Chryseolinea soli: one gene and its partner. The protein of the gene in region 1 interacts with the protein of each later gene in a pairwise test. Links are inferred from orthologs where the notes say so. Each region holds a gene or a part of one and is shown in the gene's direction. Other genes may lie near its edges.

Evidence for each region.
Region 2: the proteins of def (region 1) and D4L85_RS08080 interact in binary tests that used the Escherichia coli proteins (3 or more experiments, as listed by UniProt). The link is inferred for Chryseolinea soli from one-to-one orthologs.

The regions. Positions count from the first base shown.
Region 1 is NZ_CP032382.1:2,267,939-2,272,101, reverse strand. What follows is about bases 354-3,204. They hold def (peptide deformylase), read left to right. Parts: upstream 354-1,427; coding sequence 1,428-1,982; downstream 1,983-3,204. Other genes in these bases: D4L85_RS09850 (methionine aminotransferase), read left to right, coding at 1,987-3,150; ruvX (Holliday junction resolvase RuvX), read left to right, coding at 915-1,328; D4L85_RS09865 (dihydrofolate reductase family protein), read left to right, coding at 354-637. Also shown: more of D4L85_RS09865, read left to right, coding at 131-353; D4L85_RS09845 (amidohydrolase), read left to right, coding at 3,324-4,154. UniProt on the Escherichia coli protein: Removes the formyl group from the N-terminal Met of newly synthesized proteins. Requires at least a dipeptide for an efficient rate of reaction. N-terminal L-methionine is a prerequisite for activity but the enzyme has broad specificity at other positions.
Region 2 is NZ_CP032382.1:1,872,664-1,876,840, reverse strand. Bases 973-3,837 are described here. They hold D4L85_RS08080 (aspartate-semialdehyde dehydrogenase), read left to right. Parts: upstream 973-1,841; coding sequence 1,842-2,834; downstream 2,835-3,837. Other genes in these bases: D4L85_RS08075 (hydantoinase B/oxoprolinase family protein), read right to left, coding at 2,883-3,837; D4L85_RS08085 (lamin tail domain-containing protein), read right to left, coding at 973-1,780. Also shown: more of D4L85_RS08085, read right to left, coding at 1-972; more of D4L85_RS08075, read right to left, coding at 3,838-4,177.

The DNA.
Region 1 (4,163 bases):
AAAAACGTCTCCCGCGAATTGCGGCAAAATATTCTGTGGCTCATCCGTAAAACAACTGCGGTAAAACTTTCGTCGAAAAACATATTGGCGCACGCATCTCCAACGTTGTAGTTCCGTTCCTTAACCTACTATGCGAAAGATCATTCTGAACCTGGCCGTCAGCCTCGACGGCTTTATTGCCGGCCCCAACGGCGAATACGACTGGTGCTTTGCCGACGCCGACTACGGCATGACCAACTTCCTCAACAGCATCGACGCCGTGGTCATGGGCGGCAAATCGTACCGGCTTCTTCTGCAGTATGGCGCACCCTATCCGGAATATACGAACTACGTTTTCACACGCACCGAAAAATCAACACCGTATGCAAACGTGGTGTTCACCCGTGACGACATTGCTGAGTTTGTTGAAGCACTGAAAGAAAAAGAAGGGAAGAGCATTTGGTTGTTTGGTGGCGCGGAAATCATCCATCCTTTGCTGGAGAATGATTTGGTGGACGAACTGATGCTGTCGGTGCACCCGGTGCTGTTAGGCGATGGGTTGCCTTTGTTCCGGAAGTTAAATGAGCGGAAGGCTTTTAAGTTGATGGATAGTATTACATATCCTTCGGGGCTGGTGCAGCTGTATTATAAGAAGTGACTCTCATGTCGCGGGCACGATTTTTTTTAAAGAACTACGCTTAGATTCAAGACATCCAGAGTTTCGAGTGCGGCTTCATGTAGAACAAGACCTGGCAAACACCGATAGGCCGCTGGTCCCATCAAATGCTGCCTGATCCAATTGTGCTGTCCACGGGGTTCCTTGAAATCGTGCGAAGCCAGAGGAGGGGCGTGCCTGCGGAACGACGTGCTTTTGCTGATCGGCCAGAAGCACTTCACAAGTTTTGTTGTAGCTTGCCACCTCAACACACTTCTCAATGGGCAGGGTTCTCGCAATCGACTATGGCACTAAGCGCACCGGCATTGCTGTGACGGATCCCTTGCGCATTATTGCCACGCCGCTGGAGACCGTTGCATCGGCAGGCCTGTTGACTTTTTTAGTTGACTACGCAAAAAAAGAAACCGTCGACGAGTTTGTCGTCGGCATGCCCAAGACCCTTTTGAACGAAGACTCGGCCATTGCGCCGCTGGTACGGAAATTTGTGGAGACGTTGAAAAAAACTTTCCCCGACAAGGCCGTCCACCTGGCCGACGAGCGTTTTACAAGCAGCATGGCCATGCGCGCCATGATCGACGGGGGGATGAAGAAAAAGGACCGCCAGCAAAAGGGCAACGTCGACAAGATCAGTGCCACCATCATCCTGCAATCCTTCCTGGAAGCAAAACGCTAGTCTCCTCCTCCGTTTCAGGCCCGGTCCCGGAAAAGATTTTGCTCCAAAAGTATCTTCGTGGGCGAGAAAGAATTAATTGTGTGTTATTACCTTTGCGCCATGATCTATCCTATTATCATGTACGGCGATCCAGTGCTGCGTCAGCGGGCGAGCAACCTGGAACACGGCACGGACGTGCACCAGTTGATTGAAGACATGTTTGAAACCATGCACAATGCCAGTGGCATCGGGCTGGCCGCGCCACAGATCGGAAAAAGTATCCGGCTGTTTGTGGTCGATGGCACCATCATAGACGACGAGCCGGCCATGGCCGACTTCAAAAAGGTTTTCATCAACCCGGTGATGGTGGAAGAAGCCGGCGAACCGTGGGAATATGAAGAAGGCTGTCTCAGCATTCCAAACATCCGCGAAAAAGTATCCCGCAAGGAAAACCTCATCATCAAATACTACGACGCCGACTGGGTGCTCCATGAAGAGCACTACGACGGCATGAAGGCCCGCATCATCCAGCACGAATACGACCACATCGAAGGAAAAATGTTCGTCGATTACCTGACACCATTAAAGAAGCGACTGCTGAAGGGAAAGCTGGCCGATATCTCCAAAGGCAAAGTGGACACAGAGTACCGGATCGCCGCGCCCTTGAAAAAATAATGCCGTGGCAACCTCTCCGCTGCCCATGAATATTCCCTCGCGCTTACCCGACGTTGGCACCTCCATCTTCACTGTCATGTCGAAGATGGCGCTGGACTACGGTGCCATCAACCTGTCGCAAGGCTTCCCCGATTTCAGCATCGACCGCACGATCATCGAGCTGGTGCATCGCTACATGGTGGAAGACCACAATCAATATGCCCCCATGCCCGGGGCCGTGGCGTTGCGCAACGCCATTGCCGGGGTGATCGGCCGCACGTATGGACGTACCGTTGATCCCGAAACCGAGATCACCGTTACGCCCGGCGCCACGGAAGCCATCTTCTCCATCATTGCCGCTTTCATCACCACGGGCGACGAAGTTTTGTTGTTCGATCCGTCGTATGATTCCTACAACCCGGCCGTCCGCTTGAACGGAGGCATCCCGGTGCACCTCCACATGCGCCAGCCCGACTTCTCCATCGATTGGGCCGAGGTACGGCAAAAGATCACGTCGCGCACCCGCATGATCATGATCAACACACCGCACAATCCCACCGGCGCGGTGTTGTCCGAGGCCGACCTGCGCGAGCTGGAGCGCATCGCCTTGCAACACCATCTGCTCGTGTTGAGCGATGAGGTTTATGAACGACTCATCTATGACGGCACGCCACACCAAAGTGTGTTGCGCTATCCCGGGCTGGCCGCACAAAGTCTCGCCGTGTTTTCGTTTGGCAAGACCTTCCACGCTACCGGCTGGAAAGTGGGCTATGCAGTGGGACCGGCGGCGCTCATGAAGGAGGTGCGCAAGGCTCATCAGTTTATTGCCTTTTCGGTGAACACCCCGGTGCAACTGGCGTTGGCGGAGTACCTGCAAACACCGGATCACTACGAACGACTGGGTGACTTCTATCAGCAAAAGCGCGATTTCTTCCTGGAACAAATCAAGGGTTCGTCCTTTGAGCCGCGACCCTGCAAAGGATCATATTTTCAATTGGTCTCCTACCGCGGCATCTCCTCACAGCCCGACGTGGCCATGGCCGAGGAGCTGACGCAGAAATTTAAGGTGGCGGCCATCCCGGTCTCCGTTTTCTACCAGGATAAGACCGACAACCGGCTGCTGCGTTTTTGTTTTGCTAAAAAGGAAGAGACGCTGGCTAAGGCCTGCGAAATTCTCCGGAAACTTTAGGCCGTCCCGGAAACGGAACCGATCTTCCAACAGCTCGGAGCATAAAAAAATAAAAAGGCCCGAAAACGTGGCTGTCCGCCGATTTTAAACGCTTTCTATGCGACGGCCAAAAAGCGCTTCGCATTTCCCGCGGCATTTGTTTTCTTTGCGGTCCGGATAATTTTACACCTGCCATGCACGACTTAAAAATCACCTTAATTCAGTCGGATATTCACTGGGAAGACGTCGACGCCAATTTGTCGTCGTTCGAGGAGAAGATCTGGCAGATCAGTGGCTCGACGGACGTGATCGTGCTCCCGGAAATGTTCACGACCGGATTCACGATGTCGGCACAGAAATATGCCGAACACATGAACATGCGCACCTTCAAATGGATGAAGCAGATGGCCGATCAAACCGGCGCGCTCATCCTGGGCAGCTATATTGTGACGGTCCACGACCGCTATTACAACCGTTTGCTGTGGATGGAGCCGGGCGGAAATTTTAAGACTTACGACAAGCGCCACCTTTTCCGGATGGCCAACGAACATAAAACCTATGCGCCCGGCGAGAGCCTCCTCATCGGCACCTGGCGCGGTTGGAGGATCTGCCCCCTGGTTTGCTACGACCTGCGCTTCCCGGTGTGGAGCCGCAACAAGTGGGACCTCACTTCGAAAAGGCTTTCCTATGATGCGGCCATCTACGTGGCCAACTGGCCCATTACCCGCATCGATGCTTGGGATACGCTCTTAAAAGCCCGCGCCATTGAAAACCTAAGCTACATCGTGGGCGTGAACCGCATCGGCCAGGACGGCCAGGGCATTGAATATAACGGCCACTCGTCGGTGATCGGTCCCAAAGGCGACACGATCTATACCAACGAAGGCATGGAAGCCATCCGCACAACCGAACTCAGCGCCAACGCACTCCAGGCGTTCCGCGACCGCTTCCCGGCGTTCATGGACGCCGATGATTTCACGATCGAGTTTGAGGAATACGAAGAGTCGGATTATCTCCCCGGATAATCTCCCGCG
Region 2 (4,177 bases), 400 kb from region 1 along the record:
GACTATCGGCGGTTTCGGGCAAGCCAAGGGAAAGAAGGGTTTCCGCCATGTTGTTTCCTGCGCAGTCTTGAACATGATTAACCGTCAGGGCATAGTCCAGGCCTGGCAGCAACGCGGAGGGCAACGTCAGGTTTAACTGGGTGAGTGCGGCATCGGCGAACGACACGCTGGCAACCTCGATGGAGGGTTCAATTTTGAAATCGGATACCCCCGGCAAGGCCTTGGCCAGTTTTTCGTCAAAAGTCAGTACCAATTCGCTCGCCGAGCCCGGCACCGCAGACAGCAGCTTGGGTCCGGTGAGGTCGGGTTTGGAGGCGAAAACGGAATTTTGTCTTCCGGGTGTTCCGCCGGTGGGGTCGTCGCTGGCCGTCCAGTTTTGGCGTTCGCTACACCGGTTGTCGGGGTCGATAATTTCCAGCGACCAACCCCCCTGTTTCTTGTCGTCGTCACCATACCAGGCGTCTGAATAGTGGACGGAATCGATGGTCAGGCCCTGATCGTCTTTTAGCATGAGGTCGTCGGCGCCGTTGTTTAGTGATGGGAAATTGGCTAGATAAATAACATTTTGAACTTGGGTAAGGATTACATTCGGCGATGCGAGCACGAGATAGTCACCGGGAAGCAAGATTTTGGAGGGCAGAACGGCCACTGAGCTGCCGTCGGTCAGGTTCCAGTTTTTTAACGAAAAGGGGTGCTGGCTGCGGTTAAAAAGCTCCACGAATTCGGTCTCCGGAAGTCCCACTTTGGGCGAGGGATCCGGAAAGATTTCCGATAGCACGATGTCTTTGGCGACCGGAGCCACCGCCTCCAGGTAGGTAAATTCCCGCCGGACGGCCGCCATATGGTTCCCGGCCAAATCCGACACCCCGGTGACCGAGATTTTTGTCGGAAATCCATTGGCAAAATCCTTGGCGAATCCCAGCACGACGGTCCGGCCATCGAGCTGAAGAATAACCGAAACCGGCTCTTCCCCGTTTGACTCCAAACTGAAGTTTCCGGAAGTCTCGGCAGAGACCTGGTCAAGATTTTCGGAGAACGTCAGCGAAAGCGTTCTGGAGGAAAGCACTTGGACGCCGCTCAGCACAGGCGGAGTTTTATCGGTGACGGCATGACCGGTTACGATGAAATTGTCGAAGAGAAATTTGTCGGAACGCGTGGCCGTAAAAACACAGGACACACCGAAGTACGCTGCGGAAAGAACGACTTGATCGTTTACGGTTCCTTCCAGCGAGCTTGGGGAAGATCCGAGGGCGGAGAAGAGCTGCCACAAACCGTTGGCGTCGCGTGTCACTTTCAAGCTCAAGGCGACGGCGGTCTGGTTTAGCAAGCCGTCTTGTCCGTCGACGACCTTTGTTGTGACAAGGCCGGTTTGCCGGTATAAACTCACATCGTCTGTCGCGCCGCCCGCTTGAATGAAATAGCCATTCAGTGGTCCGGAGAGATCGGATTGGTCGGAGGTGAGATAGATGCGAGCGTAGTTCGTGGCGGAGGGGTTGAAGTCCAGTGCGAGATCGATCTCCCAGGAACCGTCCTCCAGGGCGTTGCTCGGTGTGGAGAGATACGCCAGACCATTTGCAGGCGGAGCGATCAGTCTGAGCTGTTGGTTCACCACCTGAAAGAATGCCGACGTTCCGGACCATGCGGGCTGTTGATTGAAATCGCCGTCATCGAATGCATCCGAGAGCTGAGCGAACATTTGTTGGGTGGGGAGGGCAGCGAAAAGCGTTAGAAAAATTGCTGCTGTAAACGATTGCAAGTTTGAAAACCTGCATATTTGCATGTGGTTTTTCATAAGCACAACGGGAAAGATTAATTTTACACTTTCTAAATATAAACAAAAAATGAAACTCGCAGTAGTAGGCGCCACCGGACTCGTGGGCCAGGAAATCCTCAAAGTATTAGAGGAAAGAGGTTTTGAATTTGACGAACTCCATTTGATTGCCTCGCCGAAATCGGTAGGGCAGGTTATAAAGTTTAAGGGTAAGGACTATACCATAAAGAGCATTGAAGAAGGCGCCAAACTGGGTGTAGACATCGCGATTTTCTCAGCTGGTGGTGGCACGTCCCTGGAGTGGGCTCCCAAATATGCCGCGGCTGGCACTACGGTGATCGACAACTCGTCGGCCTGGAGAATGGACCCTACAAAGAAATTGATCGTGCCTGAAATCAATGGCCACGAACTGACCATCGACGATCGCATCATCGCCAATCCCAATTGCTCCACTATTCAGATGGTGATGGCGTTGGCTCCGCTTCATGTGAAATACAAGCTGAAGAGAATAGTAGTATCTACCTATCAGTCGGTGACCGGCACCGGTAAAGATGCCGTTCAGCAAATGATGGATGAACGCAAAGGCATCAACGGCCCGAAAGTATATCCTCACCCGATCGATATGAACGCGCTGCCGCACATCGATTCGTTCCTCGACAACGGCTACACGAAAGAGGAAATGAAGATGGTGAATGAGACCCGCAAGATTCTCGGCGATAGCACCATTGGCGTAACGGCTACTACCGTGCGTATTCCTTCTATTGGCGGCCACTCCGAAGCCGTGAACGTAGAGTTCTACGAAGACTTCAATCTGAGCGAAGTGCGCTCGATCTTGTCTACGACACCGGGCGTGATCGTACAAGACGATCCGAAGAACAACATCTACCCGATGCCGATCAATTCGCACAACCGTGATGAAGTATTTGTTGGAAGAATTCGCAGAGACGAGTCTGCTCCCAACACCCTCAACATGTGGATCGTGGCCGACAACCTGCGCAAAGGTGCCGCTACGAACGCTGTGCAGATCGCTGAGTTTATGACGGAGAACAGCCTCGTATACTAAGTCGCTAAGACCTAAAATTTTAGAAAGGCCACCCTCGCGGTGGCTTTTTTATTTGGCCTTGCCCCAGCCTCCGCCACCTGGAGTTTTGATCGTGAGTCTGTCGCCGGGTTGGATGCGCGCGCCATCCACGCCTTGAAGCTTTTCCTTCTTGCCCAATTGACGGACGATGAATTGTTCGCCGGTTTTTCCCGGTCCGCCACCCTTCATACCAAAGGGTTGAACCGTGCGATGTTGCGTGAGCAAGTTGGTGTCGAGCGCCTCGTTGAAATAAAATTCGCGGACCACGCCGTCGCCACCTTTCCATTTTCCCTTGCCGCCGGAGCCACGACGGATCTCAAATTTCTCCAGGCGCACGGGATAACGAAATTCCAAAATTTCCGGGTCGGTGATCCGCGTATTCGTCATGTGCTGATGCACCGCATCGGCGCCTTCAAATCCCGGCCCTGCGCCCACGCCGCCACAGATGGTTTCATAGTAGCCGAAGCGTTCGTTCCCAAACAGGAAATTGTTCATGGTGCCTTGGCTGCACGCGGAGAGCCCCAAGGCTTTCAACAACGTATCGGTTAGGCGTTGGCTGATTTCCGTATTGCCGCCCACCACCGCCGGCGACTTTTTGTTGTCTTCCGAAAATTTGGGGTGGAGCAAACCGGGAGGAAGAATGAGTTTCACATCTTTCAACAACCCCTCGTTCAACGGAACAGGTTCATTTACCCAGAGGCGCAGCACGTACAACACTACGCTGTTGACGATGGCCACGGTGGCATTGAGGTTTCCGGGTTGCACAGTGGCCGAGCCGGTGAAATCAAAATGCAGTGTCTTTCCCTTTTTGAAAATGGAAACTTGCAGGGGAGCGCCGCTGTCCAGAAATTCTTTCGCTTTGAATGTTCCGTTGCCAAAGTTTTTTATTTTTTGATGCATGAGCGTCGCGGCGTGCTGCTTTAGCAATTGCATATAGTGTTGCACCGTAGCAAAGCCGAATTGCTGGCAATAGTTCTTCAGCGCATCAGCGCCCAGCACAAGCGAGGCCAATGCGCCTCTTAAATCAGCGAGATTTTCCTGGAGGGATCGTGTCGGGTAGGGGCCATTTGAAAATAGCGATTCAATTTTCTCCCATTGGGGAATGCCGCCTTTCACAAGATATTGAGGCGCAATGACCACGCCTTCTTCTTCCAGGCACGTGGCATCTGCCGGCATGGAACCGGGTTTCTTTCCTCCGATCTCGGCGTGATGGGCGCGGTTGGCCACAAAGCCTACGAGTTGTTTGCGGAAGAACACGGGACGGATCAGCGTAATGTCAGGAAGATGCGAGCCGCCAAACGCTGGGTGATTGGTGATGATCACAT